One region of the Peribacillus sp. YIM B13477 genome, then DNA from elsewhere that is predicted to be linked to it. Evidence: riboswitches for the same ligand, from Rfam matches in the RefSeq annotation. Region 1 holds a riboswitch; the other holds the start of a gene.

Region 1 (4,526 bases):
TTTTTGCAGGAAATCAATCAACGGGCCCTTTCTGGACATGACGTGATTACGGTTGGGGAGATGCCAGGCGTCACGCCGGAGGAAGCGCAGTTGTTCACAGGTAAAGATCGTGGTGAGCTACATATGGTCTTTCAATTCGAACATATGGATTTGGGGAAGGGGCCAGAAGGGAAATGGAGTAACGATAAATGGAAGCTAACCGATTTAAAGCGAATCCTCTCTAAGTGGCAGACTGGTTTGGAGAGGGATGGCTGGAACAGTTTATACTGGAACAACCATGATCAGCCCCGGGTTGTCTCAAGGTTTGGTAATGATGGAAAGTATCGTATTGAAAGCGCAAAGATGCTTGCCGCTTGTCTTCATATGCTGCAAGGTACACCTTATATATATCAAGGGGAAGAGCTGGGAATGACCAATGTTGCATTTGAAAGCATCGATGAATACCGGGATATCGAAACATTGAATTCATATGACGAACTCGTCCATTCTCATGGCTGGTCAAAAGAGCGGATGATGTCAGCCATCCACGCCCGCAGCCGGGATAATGCGAGGACACCGATTCAGTGGAATGACTCCCGGAACGCAGGATTCACGAAAGGGACCCCTTGGATTAAGGTTAATCCCAATTTTCCCGAGATTAATGCAGAAAAGGCTTACAATGATCCGAATTCCATTTTTCATTTTTATAAAAAGCTTATCCAACTGCGCAAGGAACATGATATCGTCGTTTATGGCCGTTTTGAACTGCTGTTGCCGGATGATGAACGAATATTTGCGTACACGAGATCGTTTGAGGAAGAGAAGCTATTGGTGCTATGCAACTTTAAAGAAGAGCAGGCCGCTTATACTTTGCCTGAAGAGCTGCATGCATATTCTGCCACAAAGCTGATCGGCAATTATGGTCAGGAGGAAGAAGGAATCTCCAGCAAACCCCTGCAACCATATGAATGCCGTGTTTATCATTTGAAATGAAAAAAGGACCTGTCCTTCTCAGGTTAGGGAAGAACAGGTCCTTTGCGTATTATTTTGATTTAAGGTCACATTCCTCGAGCGGAATGATTTTCGTTTTATGCTTAATTTTATAACCGAACCATAGGACGAAAAATAGAATCAAGCCAATGTAGGAAACGAACATTGAATTCCAGTCGATCCCATCGCTGCTGAACGCTTGATAGCCTTGTCCGATGATAATGATAATACAAAGGACAAGCGCGAATATAGGTCCGAATGGGAAGCCTTTTGCCCGGAATGGTAAAGCATTCATATCAAGGCCTTGAGCTGCATAAGCTTTGCGGAACCGATAATGGGCAATCGCAATCCCTACCCAAGTGACGAATCCTGCCATGCCTGAAGCGTTCAATAACCAGATATAAACGACGCCGTCCCCGAAAAATGAAGCTAAGAATGCAACGCAGCCAACTAAGGAAGTCACGATAAGTGCATTCACGGGCACTCCTCTTTTATCTAACTTGCCTAGGAATTTCGGTGCTTTCCCATCACGTGCCAAGTCCCATAACATACGGGTTGAAGCATACATGCCAGAGTTACCGGCAGAGAGTACGGATGATAAAATGATCGCGTTCATGATGGATGCAGCAAATGCAAGGCCGGCCCGTTCAAATACAAGCGTGAATGGACTTACGGCAACATCTTGACTCAATAAACGTGAATCCGTAAACGGAATGATCATTCCAATAACGAAAATTGCAAGGATATAGAACAAGAGGATGCGCCAGAAAACGGATCTGATTGCTTTAGGGATATTTTTTTCTGGATCTTCACTTTCACCAGCAGTCACTCCAAGCAATTCCGTACCTTGGAATGAAAAGCCGGCAGCCATGAATACGCCTAGAATCGTGAAGAACCCTCCGTTAAAGGGACCTTCGCCCATTGTGAAATTGGAAAAACCGATTGGGTCTTTCCCACCCATGATTCCAAGAATGATCAGAACACCCGTAATCAAGAAAATGACGACTGTCACGACCTTGATCATGGCAAACCAGAATTCTGTTTCCCCGAAACCTTTAACTGACATGTAATTGATAAGAAACATAGTGATTAACGCAATGGCACTCCAGATAAATGAAGGGCTATCAGGGAACCAGAACTTCATAATTAAGACAACGGCTGCCAATTCGGCGGCAATGGTGATTGCCCAGTTATACCAGTAGTTCCAACCAATCGCAAAACCGAAAGACGGATCGACGAATTTGGATGCATAGACACGGAACGAACCGGCCACTGGCATGAACGCCGCCATTTCTGCAAGACTTGTCATTAAGTAATAAACCATGATGCCGATGACCGCGTATGCCACCAAGGCACCGCCGGGACCGGCTGAATGAATGGCACCGCCACTTGCTAAAAATAAACCTGTTCCAATCGTTCCACCTAATGAAATCATCATTAAATGACGCGCTTTCAGGCTCCTTTTCAATTCAGTAGGGCTTGATGCTGATTGTGAATTTGACAATTGATGTTACACTCCTTTTTATTGGAAGGGAACGAAAAATAAAAAAACAGCAGTCGAAAAAGATCGACGGCTGTTTATAATAAACCCGTTTATCCTTCCGAAGATAGCTCCCCACGCTTTTTTGAAAAAACGTGACAGTGGTGTTCCTGTTCGGTAACACCGCCAGCGAGAATATACATGGAATATACCCTAACTTCGGCAACTTATCCTTTCAAACGGAGTCTTTAATTTTCCAGAATCTCGTCCGTTTTACTTTTATAAGATGCAGCCTCTAACTCATCGGTAAATGAGGAAGTATTCAATTTTCTAAAATCGTTGGCGTCAGTTTGTAGGTGACGTCGTACGACTGTACTCATGAATTTCATGCAATCGCTAATAGATTGCTAGTAATTGAGTAAACTTTACTATATCAAAATTATAAAATAACTTCTGGGATATCGCAATGATTATTTTATGTGGTTATTTTTTCCTAGTTAATGAATGATGGCAGTAAGGAAGAATCAAGTGACGATATATTAAAATATAGCACATCCTGATAACTAAACGGTTTTTCTTTTTATTAGGGCATAGTCCAGTTTTACATGTTTGACCTCTTCAGGATTCTCAAAGAGATCCACTGCCATTTTCCCGATCCATTCCAGCGGTAAGGAAATGGTCGTGATGTCGAGCATTTCGCCAAGGCTATCATTATTGAAGCCGAGAATGGCCACATCTTCCGGTACCCTTATACCCGATTTCTTAGCGGTAAGAATGAAGCCCGCCGCCGTGTCATCATTCGTGATGATGATGGCTTCAGGTTTATCCATCATCGAATTCCATTCCTGAAACAATTGTTCACCGTCTTTGATATGATAACTGCCTTCAAACAGCCATTCTTTATTGTTTATCAATTGATGTTTACTCATGATATCGTTAAAGGCCTTTGTACGATGGGAACTGTTTCTGCTCTTTTTACGGCCGAGGCTGTATCCGATTTTCTTATATCCTTTAGTAATCACGTACTCAAGGGCACAGGAGAAAGCTGCATAATGATCAATGCTGATGGATGAGAATTCAGCCTGGGCGGTATCTTCACATAAAATAATCGGTCCGTATTTTTGATAATCCAAGAGGATTTTCATTTCCGAAATCCTTGAACAAACGATAATGCCATCGAGCTGCTTCATTTGCAGCATATTAAAAGCCTGGATCTCTTTCTCCCTGTCATAATTTGTTTGAAAGATGACGATATGACAGCCGATTGCATTTGCCTGTTTTGTGATTCCGTTAACGATTGCCCCGTAATATGGGTGATTGTTGAAGGGGATGATGACGCCGATAAGGTTGGTTTTCCCTTTTGAAAGATGGATCGCGTTGATGTTTCTCGTATAATTCAAACGATTGATCGCTTCTAGGACGCTCTTTCTTTTATCGGGGCTTACATAAGGATGATCATTCAATACACGAGACACTGTTGAGACAGATACACCAGCACATTGAGCTATTTCTTTAATATTTGTCATGGTATCACCGTTTTTCTTTTTTTATATTGTACTGTATGAAACCCATTTCAGGGCAAGGGAACAGTGGGGACTGCTGAAGATTTCTTGAAATAGGGTCTTGTTATGGTATTGGTTTCATCCTTTAAGATTGGTCTAAGTCTTAGAGGAGGAGGAAATCAAGATGTTCCAAACTTTAATCACCCTGTTTTTGCTTTGCGGAATCGAATTGGGATTTGCGTACTTGGCCATTTCCTTGAAACAGGAGAAATGAGTGGCAATGCCCGTCAAGAAGTCCGCGACTTTACGCGTGGAAACCGCGTTTACTCGTGAATTTCACGTCGTCCAGAAATAGCTCCCCCTAGTTATGTTCACCAGTAAAACTCCACAATATAAATATAATTTCATCATACGGAATGACTGACTGTCAGAAGCTGCCTAGTGGAGCTTCCTGACAGTTTTTGCTGTGTGTAAAAGTCATTCGCCTTTTTGAAATGTTTAAAAATAGTTGCACTTTTTTTGTATATTTGTGTATAGTATAAAATAAGTTGTGTAGAGGAAACTTTTTAGCATTT
Region 2 (4,526 bases), on a different contig from region 1:
ATAATCCTAAAAAATAAGCCATGAGTAGGAGAGGAAATCGAATTAAGCGAATGGTATTACCCATTTGATAAACAGGTGTAGTAAAAGAACCAAGAGCCGACAATGCAACAAGAATTAATAATACGTTACTCGTCAGCCCTGCTTCAACAGATGCCGTCCCAATTACAATACCACCTACGATACCTATTGTTTGACCTACTTTAGTCGGCAGTCTAGCTCCTGCCTCCCTGAGAAGTTCGATGGCTAATTCCAAGATTAATGCTTCTAAAATCGGTGGAAATGGAATACCGCTACGAGAAATCACAAGCGTACTGACTAAATCCTTTGGGATCAACTCATAATGATAAGTGAGAACTGCGACATATATGGGGGTCATTAGGATGGAAAACAATACAGCAAAAAAAACGAATAAGCCTAAAGAATGAGGCAATCGTCCAGTTGAGAAAATAATCTTCGAATGCCGCAAAGTATTCAAAGAATGTGGAGGGCCCAAGTAAGCCATGTGGAGCTCCATCCACCAAGATCACTACTTTGCCTTCTCCTAGTACCGCAGCCAATCGATCAGGTCGTTCCGTATCGATAAATTGAGGAAAAGGAGAATTTTTATTATCTTCAATCATTTGTGAAATATAGGAGCTATCAATTATTTGGTTGACCCTTAAATCAGATATGCGCTGTATGACGGTTTCTACATTCTCCTTATTTGCAATTCCTTCTATATGAATCACAGCTACTCTTGTTTTGGATAACTTCCCAACAATAATTTCTTCAACAGCAAGTTCTGCAATTGGAAGCCGTTTTCGGATTAAATATAAATTCGTATCAAGTGATTCGACCAGTGCCTCTTTCGGACCGACAACACTGAACTCTACCTCTGGCAGTGTAACTTGCCTCGAAGTGTTATTTACTGCTTTAACTAAAACTGCCTGATCAGATTTATTTAATGTTATGGCTATATAACCCATTAACAGCTGACTTTGTAGTTCAGCAGGATTTTTTGTAAAAACAAGCCCCTCTATCGGCAAGTTATGTACAAGCTCCTCCAGAGTTGAAGAATTTGTATGTAAAAAAGGAAGGAGGTCTCTATGCATTATATCTTTATCAATTAATGTATCGAAAAAAGATACACAGTATATTTCATTTTCAAAATTGAGTGTAAAGCTTGTGAAGTCCTTGGACTTTTGCAGATGTTCGAGTACATCAGTGAAGTCTGTAGATTTATGATTTTCTTGCTTTTTAAAGAATGAATATCTTTTCAACAGACTCCACTCCTTTGATTGTAAGATATGGATATTATTAACGAATGGTAGGATTTTATACGCACGAATACTTAGTTAAATTACCGATTAAAATTAGCGGCCAACTGTAATTTGAGTTTTAATCGGATAAATGAAAAGGAATCATAAAAGGGGGGTTGTATTTTCTACTACTCCCTCGTCCATTGAATATTTGTTCAGCTTATAACGAATAAAGATGAATCCACCCTAATACTCTAACCATTCCCATAGATTTCTAGCATTCTTAAAAAACTTCATAATTAGGCTTGCAACAGAATGGATTCCCTGTTATATTACAATCAATTAAATATTTTCTTACTTCAAATTTTTTGAAGTGAGGATAGAGGAGCAAAGACCATTAGTACACATTTTGAGGAGAATGAGATCCTATGACTATTGTGGAAAGGGGAATTTGCCGAAGCGGAAAGAATCTCATGTTCTTGAAGCTGGTTCTGCTATTGAATAAATACAGGACTGTCATATAGGAAACTATATGGAGGGCTATCTTATGCGCGGAAACATTTTTTGGTAAATATTGTTTCTAATGCAGCAGCGAATCCTCGTTGTTGCTTTTTTGCGTTTACTCCTGAATGGCCCTAACCACCTCTGAATATTTTTAAAAATTATACTAAAGGGTGTGAAGTTATGAATTTTGGCCAAGTTTTAACCGCAATGGTTACCCCGTTCAATCATAATGAAGAGGTTGATTTTAATGCTACGAGAACTTTAGTAAACTATTTAATTGCTAATGGTTCTGATGGATTGGTAATAGCCGGTACAACTGGAGAGTCCCCTACATTAACTCAAGAAGAGAAAGTGGATTTATTCAAATTTGTTGTAGAAGTTGTTGATGGAAGAGTTCCAGTCATAGCTGGAACTGGCTCAAATAACACGAGGGCTTCCATCAGCTTGACAAGGCAAGCGGAGGCAGCAGGAGTCGACGGAATCATGCTCGTTACCCCATACTATAACAAGCCGTCTCAAGAAGGATTATTTCAGCACTTTAGCGCTATAGCCCATTCAACATCATTACCGGTAATGCTTTATAATATTCCAGGACGAAGTGTTGTAAACATGTCAGTGGAGACGATTGTCAGCCTCTCAAAAATCAACAATATCGTGGCAGTAAAAGAAGCAAGCGGTGACTTGGATGCCATGGTACAAATCATAAGCAAAACAACTAGTGATTTTACTTTGTACAGCGGCGATGATGGGTTGACATTACCGGTTTTAGCCATCGGTGGAACAGGCGTCGTTTCGGTTTCTTCACACATAATTGGTAATGAAATGCAAGAAATGATCAATAGCTTTAAAAATGGTGATGTCCTTGGCGCTGCCGCTGCACATCGTACCCTTCTTCCAATCATGAAAGCATTATTTGCCGCACCAAGCCCGGGACCAGTAAAATCAGCATTAAATATGCGGGGGTTACATGTTGGAGGCGTCCGCTTACCATTGGTCCCGTTAAACGATGAAGAAGAAAGAGCACTGCAAATAGTTCTACAGCCTAGTAACGCAGAAGCCATTTTATTAAATAAATAAAACTAATGATTCTGGAGAAATTTTAAAAAGCAGTGCATACTCGAAAGAAATGCACTGTTTTTTTATCCATGTACGACTCAGGTGGAAGAATTTATACTATATATAAAGAATCAATAAGGAGAGAGCCAATGGGGGGTACACACAAACCAAACATTCTTGTATTTAGTCCTATTCAGACAGAGGTCGATGCTTATGCTGATCATATTCGGAATAGTGGGTTTATATCGGTAAAGACAGCGAAAACTTTGGAGGAAGCAGAAAAATATTTACCCGGCACTGAAGTTATTTTGGGATGGAATTTCCCGACGCAATTACTATGTAAACCAGTTGCCTCATCTGTTCGCTGGTTTCAATCAATGGGAGCCGGGGTCAATGATTTGATTGCAGACAAATCAATACCTCAAAACATTACAATAACTCGAATTATTGACCAATTTGGTGCTTACATCTCTGAATATGTGTTTTCGTTTCTCTTGGACATCGTGAAAGACGGTCCTCGGATGAGACAATCGCAATTGGAGCGGAGATGGGATCCTTTCATTTCTGAAACTCTAAAGGGGAAAACAATCGGGGTGGCTGGACTTGGATCGATTGGCGCTGAACTTGTACGTAAAGCCCGGGCATTTGATATGAATGTGCATGGGTTAAGCTTTAGTGGAAAACAAGCAACACTCGTGGATCTCCACTTTACTCCAGATCAATGGGGTGAATTTGTAAGAGATCTGGATTATTTGGTCCTGACCCTTCCTTTAACGGATTCCACTTATCATATCATTAACCAGGAACTTCTTTTAGCTATGAAACCCAACGCTTACCTTATCAACGTTGGCCGCGGAGCATTGATAGATGAAGGGGATTTACTATCTGTCATGCGAGCAGGACATCTACAGGGAGCAGTCCTCGATGTATTTGAGACAGAACCGCTGCCAAAAGAACATGCCTTCTGGTCCATGCCGAATGTGTTTGTCACTTCTCACCTGTCAGGACCAAGTACGATTAACGAAGTGAGCAGCTTTTTCATAGAAAATTTAAGTCGATTTTCAAGTGAACAACCATTAAGTGGAATGGTAGATCGGAACCGAGGGTATTAAACCCGATTAGAATTGTTGTTATTTGCTTGCAATTAAATATTTATTGAAAAGGCCGCATTCTTCAACGGAGGAATGCTGCCTACAAACTAAAAGTGAATAATTTGATTTTTTCAAGGATTATTGAAAGTGGATTTTCATTTGTTTAGCTTTATCTCCCTCTTACAAATCAAAAACCCTCACAAGAGATAGGCTTTTTTCGATGGAGTTACCGTGTGGCGATGTACCATCATCCATTTGTTATCTCCTCATGTATCGTTCCATAAGAAAAAGCTGCCTTAAATGACAGCTCCGATCAGTAAACGATTCTATAAATTGTATAAACAAACTAGTGATGCGAGTAGTGCAAGCTGGACATGCTTTGAATGCCGGCAGTGCGGATCACGCTTTTCTGTTTGAATCCAGAACCTCCAAATAGTGCTGATTGTACATAATGCCTAGGATATTCCCAAAGGGATCAACCACGGATGCAGTAATGAACCCCTGACCGCGAACTGTGGGTGCCTCGTGTTCTTTCGCTCCCATGGACAGCAACTTCCCGAAAGTAGCTGTCACATCGTCGACGTGCCAGTACACGACGGCACCCCCGGCCGCTCCGGTCGACGAACCACCGGGTGCG

Evidence for each region. A riboswitch is a leader RNA that binds a small molecule or an ion and turns the genes downstream of it on or off. The one in region 1 is predicted to bind lysine.
Region 2: it holds a riboswitch for lysine, as region 1 does, so the genes downstream of both, dapA (4-hydroxy-tetrahydrodipicolinate synthase) here and ACFX4H_RS18235 (amino acid permease) in region 1, are expected to answer to the same signal.

The regions. Positions count from the first base shown of each region.
Region 1 is NZ_JBHZPD010000006.1:117,572-122,097, forward strand. Features, by position in the region: gene ACFX4H_RS18230 (glycoside hydrolase family 13 protein) at 1-972, shown strand, start outside; gene ACFX4H_RS18235 (amino acid permease) at 1,022-2,473, opposite strand; lysine riboswitch at 2,570-2,755, opposite strand; gene ACFX4H_RS18240 (LacI family DNA-binding transcriptional regulator) at 3,013-3,975, opposite strand.
Region 2 is NZ_JBHZPD010000004.1:249,402-253,927, reverse strand. Features, by position in the region: partial or broken gene ACFX4H_RS15150 (spore germination protein) at 1-1,262, opposite strand, end outside; lysine riboswitch at 1,611-1,789, shown strand; gene dapA (4-hydroxy-tetrahydrodipicolinate synthase) at 1,923-2,819, shown strand; gene ACFX4H_RS15140 (D-2-hydroxyacid dehydrogenase) at 2,948-3,910, shown strand; gene ACFX4H_RS15135 (VOC family protein) at 4,289-4,526, opposite strand, start outside.